Regions from separate parts of the Allobosea sp. GW821-FHT10B12 genome, predicted to be linked through region 2. Evidence: riboswitches for the same ligand, from Rfam matches in the RefSeq annotation. Region 2 holds a riboswitch; the other holds the start of a gene.
The links. Region 2 has a riboswitch for glycine ahead of gcvT (glycine cleavage system aminomethyltransferase GcvT). Riboswitches for the same ligand answer to the same signal wherever they lie in the genome.
Positions count from the first base shown of each region.

Region 1 (2,384 bases), on a different contig from region 2:
GACCAGCGCACGAAACCGCCGCTCCCCGCGGAGGTGATATCATCGAATGAGAAGCGCGTATCGAAGCAGCAATCGGCCGTCCTGGGCTCGCGCTTCTCTCCTGCAACAGCATGGTGCTGCCCCTGGAAACCGGGCGGGCCTGGACGCAGCAGCGCCAGCCCGCCCGGCTTCGGAGACCCGTTCAGGCGACGTTCCGCCGCGCGGTAACCAGCGCCGCAACGGCATCGGCCGTCGCCGCCGACAATGTCCAGCCGAGATGGCCGTGCCCGGTGTTGTAGAATACGCGCGGATTTCGCCCGCGCGCGACCCGCGGGAGCATGTCGGGCATCATCGGGCGCAAGCCGGCCCAGGGCGTGACCTGGCGCGTGCTCATCCCGGGGAAGTGCTGGCGGCACCATTGCACCAGCGGCTCGATCCGCGCCGCCCGGATGTCCTTGTTGTAGCCGTTGAACTCGGCGGTGCCCGCCACGCGAAAGCGGGTCGCTCCCAATCGGCTGGTGACGATCTTCGCCCGGTCATCCAGCAGGCTGGTCCACGGCGCGGCCTGCTGGTCGGAAGCTTCGGGGAGATCGACTGTGATCGAATACCCTTTGACGGGGTAGACATTGACGTGATCGCCGAGACGGGCAGCGAGCTGGCGCGACGCGACGCCGCCGCAGATGACGATACGGTCGAACCGGTCGACCTGCGCGCCGGCCTCCCCGGTCTCCTCCACCGGCTTCCAGCTCACCCGCACGGCATCGGCAGCGTCGTGCTCAATCGACAGAACCTCGCTTGACAGGCGCATCCGCACACCCCGCCGCACGCAGGCGTCGGCCAGACCGGCCGTGAATTTGTGGATGTCGCCGGTGAAATCGGACGGGGTGTAGAAGCCGCCGTGGAACTCGCCCTTCAGGGCCGGCTCGATCCCCCGGATTTCCTCCGGCGTGACGGCCCGGCGCTCGAGCCCTCCCCTGGCGAGCAGCGTCGAGACCCGCGCCGCCGCCTCGAACTCGGCCTTGCCGTGGTAGAAATGCAAGATCCCGCGCTCCTCGCAGTCGAAGGCAATGCCCTCTTCGCGCGCCATCTGCATGAGATGGGCCCTAGCCTCGATCGCCAGCCGCGCGGTGGTGAGCGTGTTCTCCTCATATTTCGGGATCGAGGCGATGAACTGCGCCATCCAGGACAGCTTGTGCCAGGACGGCTTGGGATTGACGAGCAGCGGGGCCCCTGGCGTGAACATCCACTTGATGCCCTTCAGGACCGTGGCCCAGCTGTTCCAGACCTCGGCATTCGAGGCCGAGAGCTGGCCGCCATTGGCGAAGGAAGTTTCCATCGCGGCGTAGGGCTGGCGGTCGAAGACCGTGACCTCGCAGCCGCGCCGGGCCAGATTGTAGGCGGTGGTGATGCCGGTAATGCCCGCGCCGATGACGGCGACGCGCGAGATGTCGGATGTGCTCATAGGTGCTCCTGCCCGCTCCATGCGGGTCGTCAGCACCCCCTCTGTCATTGGCCTGAGAGCTTCATCGCGCCCAGTCATTGGGCAGGCGATTTTCACCATCGGCGCAGGACTGCCGTCCTGCTTTTCAGAGTCTCAATCTTCGGCAGCGGTACTTTTGCCTGAGAGTTTCCGGGGCGGTTGCTCCGTCGGCGTCGCGTCGGCCCGAAAGCCGAAACGATCTCTCCCGCTGCAGCAAATGCTAGTACTCCAGCAGCTTGTGTCAATAGCGGCTCGGCGCCCGACAAGGGAGGCTGATCGAGAGGGCTAAGCGAGCGACCGCAAGGCGCCGTGATAAATCCCTAGCGCTCCACTACTTCAATTTGCCGGCTTATTACTTTTCAACTCGATACACTCATGAGGCCGCGAGACATTCTCGCGGCCTCATGAGTGTAAGATCAGACGGCCTTTCTCACGCCACCTTGGCGATGACGGGCTTTGTTTCCCATTCCTCGCCCCAGATCATGACGGCGTGTCCTGGCGAGACCTCGCGGTACTGGCGCACCGGCGGGACGTAGTCGGCCGGGCGGATCGGGCTCTTGATCTCGTCGTTCGAGACAGGGCGCTTCTGCAGCCGCCGGGCGGGATCGGCGATCGGCACCGCCGCCAGCAGCCGCTTGGTGTAGGGGTGCTGCGGATTGCCGAAGATCGCCTCGCGCGGCCCGATCTCGACGATCTCGCCGAGATACATCACCGCGACGCGGTGGCTGACGCGCTCGACCACCGCCATGTCGTGCGAGATGAAGAGATAGCCGAGGCCCATGCGCGCCTGCAGGTCGAGCATCAGGTTGACCACCTGCGCCTTGACCGAGACGTCGAGCGCCGAGACCGCCTCGTCCGCCACGATCAGGCGCGGCTCGACCGCGAGCGCGCGGGCGATGCAGATGCGCTGGCGCTGGCCACCGGA
Region 1 is NZ_JBWKNL010000005.1:514,635-517,018, forward strand. It holds gene AC07O0_RS20080 (D-amino acid dehydrogenase) at 182-1,426, opposite strand; glycine riboswitch at 1,475-1,577, opposite strand; glycine riboswitch at 1,578-1,677, opposite strand; partial or broken gene AC07O0_RS20085 (ABC transporter ATP-binding protein) at 1,890-2,384, opposite strand, start outside.
Region 1: linked by a shared signal. The riboswitch ahead of AC07O0_RS20080 (D-amino acid dehydrogenase) and the one ahead of gcvT (glycine cleavage system aminomethyltransferase GcvT) in region 2 are both predicted to bind glycine.

Region 2 (2,384 bases):
ACACCGCCGGGCGCCAAGGCCGAGCAATGCGCGCTCGTGCAGAACGTCGCGGCCGAGGATCGCCCGAATCTGACGTTGCTCGTCATCGTGCTGAAGACGGCCGACCAGAAGAGCCGCCTGCTGCGCGTCGTCGCCCCGCTCGGCGTGTTGCTGCCCTCCGGCCTCGGCCTCAAGATCGACGACAAGGATATCGGCCGCGCTGGCTTCGTGCGCTGCCTGACCACCGGCTGCGTCGCCGAGGTGGTGATGGACGATACCCTGCTCGGCCAGCTCAAGGGCGGTAAGAGCGCCACATTCATCGTGTTTCAGACGCCCGAGGAAGGGGTCGGAATCCCGGTTTCGCTCAACGGATTCGGTCCCGGTGTGGAGGCTTTGCCGTGATTGATCGCTTCGCTGGCCGCGTCGGCCGGTTCGCTCTGCCTGCTGCTCTGGCGCTCGCGCTCGCCGGCTGCGGTTCTTCCGGTTCATCCAGCACCGGCGAGCCGAGCTCCGCGCAGAAGCTCGGCAATATCCTGATGTTCCAGTCGACCACGCCGCCGCCAGTCGACCAACTGCCGACCGATGATGACACCAACTTCATCTGCCCGCAGGTGATCATCTCCGATGGCGGTGCCGCGATCCGCGCCCAGTCGGGGCCGGACAGCGGCAGCCTGCGCAGCCAGGTCTCGATCACCACGGTCGCGCGCGAATGCACGCCTGTGGGGAAAGACGGTGCCTTCACCCTCAAGGTCGGCGTCGAAGGCCGTATCCTGATCGGCCCGGCCGGCGGCCCGGGGAGCTATGGCGCGACGCTGTTCACCCAGGTGACGCGCAACAACCAGGTCATCGCGCGCCGCAGCTCCCGCGTCGGTGGCGCCATCCCCGGCGGCCAGACCGGCGCCGATTTCTCGCATGTCGAGAGCAATATCAGCGTTCCGGCGGGCTCCGGCGAAATCGAGATCATCGTCGGCCTGAGTCCCGGCGGCGCGGAGCCGGCGCGGCGCCGGCGCAGATAAGCGGCACGCTGCCGTGAACTGAGGCAGGGGGCCGATTGACTCGGCCTCCCGCTCGTCTATTGCTGGCTCAGCCGCATCATCCCCGCGGGAGAGACCGGAGCCGGACCTGTCCGGAGCCGGCGCCGAAGGCGCAACCGCCCCGGAAACGCTCAGGCAAACGGACCGCGTGGGAATTGGCGCTCTGGAAAGCGGCGGGCTTTTGAAGCTCGCCCACCGACGGGGGTAACCTGCCTCAGGCTTCGGCCGGGCGGGGAAATCTCTCAGGTCCCGAGACAGAGGGGGCGCGCTCCGGACGAATCCGTCCGGGGCTCGCGCTCGACTCTGGAAGGGATGCCATGGCTGCCGAAGCCGAAACTGCAAGCACCGAGCCGCTGCTCAAGACGCCGCTGCACGCCCGCCATGTCACGCTGGGCGCGCGCATGGTGCCGTTCGCCGGCTATGACATGCCAGTGCAGTACCCGGCCGGCATCATGGCCGAACACAACTGGACGCGCGAAAGCGCCGGCCTGTTCGACGTCTCGCATATGGGCCAGGCCTTCCTCGTCGGCCCCGACCACGAGACCACGGCGCGCGCGCTCGAAGCGCTGATCCCGGCCGACATCGTCAACCTGCCGCCGGGCAAGCAGCGCTATTCGCAGCTGCTGAACGAGGAGGGCGGCATCCTCGACGACCTGATGGTGACGCGCTCGGCCGATCCGGACGAGGACGGCGCGCTGCTGCTCGTCGTCAACGCCGCCTGCAAGACCGAGGACTATGCCCATATCGAGGCGCGGCTGCCGGCCAATGTGAAACTGGTCAAGGCCGAGCATCGCGGCCTGATCGCCCTGCAGGGGCCGAAGGCGGAGGAGGCGCTGGCGGCGCTCAATCCCGAAGCGGCCGAGATGGGTTTCATGACCTTGCGCACGCTGAAGCTCGGTGGCGTCAAGGCCAATGTCAGCCGCTCCGGCTATACCGGCGAGGACGGCTACGAGATCTCCGCCGCGGCCGACCGGATCGGCGAGATCTGGGATGCGCTCCTGCTCGACGCACGCGTCAAGCCGATCGGCCTCGGCGCCCGCGATTCGCTGCGTCTCGAGGCGGGCCTCTGCCTTTATGGCCATGACATCGACACCACGACCTCCCCCGTCGAGGCGGCGCTCAACTGGTCGATCCAGAAGCGCCGGCGCGAGGAGGGCGGCTTCCCGGGCGCAGCCCGCATCCAGCGCGAATTCGCCGAGAAGCCGGCTCGCATCCGCGTCGGCCTGCTGCCGGAAGGCCGCGCTCCAGCCCGGGAGGGCGCGGAGATCGCCACCGCCGACGGCACCATCGTCGGCAAGGTCACCTCGGGCGGCTTCGGCCCGACCCTGAACGGCCCCTGCGCCATGGGCTATGTCGCCAGGGAGCATTCGG
Region 2 is NZ_JBWKNL010000001.1:491,122-493,505, forward strand. It holds gene AC07O0_RS02355 (invasion associated locus B family protein) at 1-381, shown strand, start outside; gene AC07O0_RS02360 (hypothetical protein) at 378-995, shown strand; glycine riboswitch at 1,071-1,170, shown strand; glycine riboswitch at 1,175-1,273, shown strand; gene gcvT (glycine cleavage system aminomethyltransferase GcvT) at 1,331-2,384, shown strand, end outside.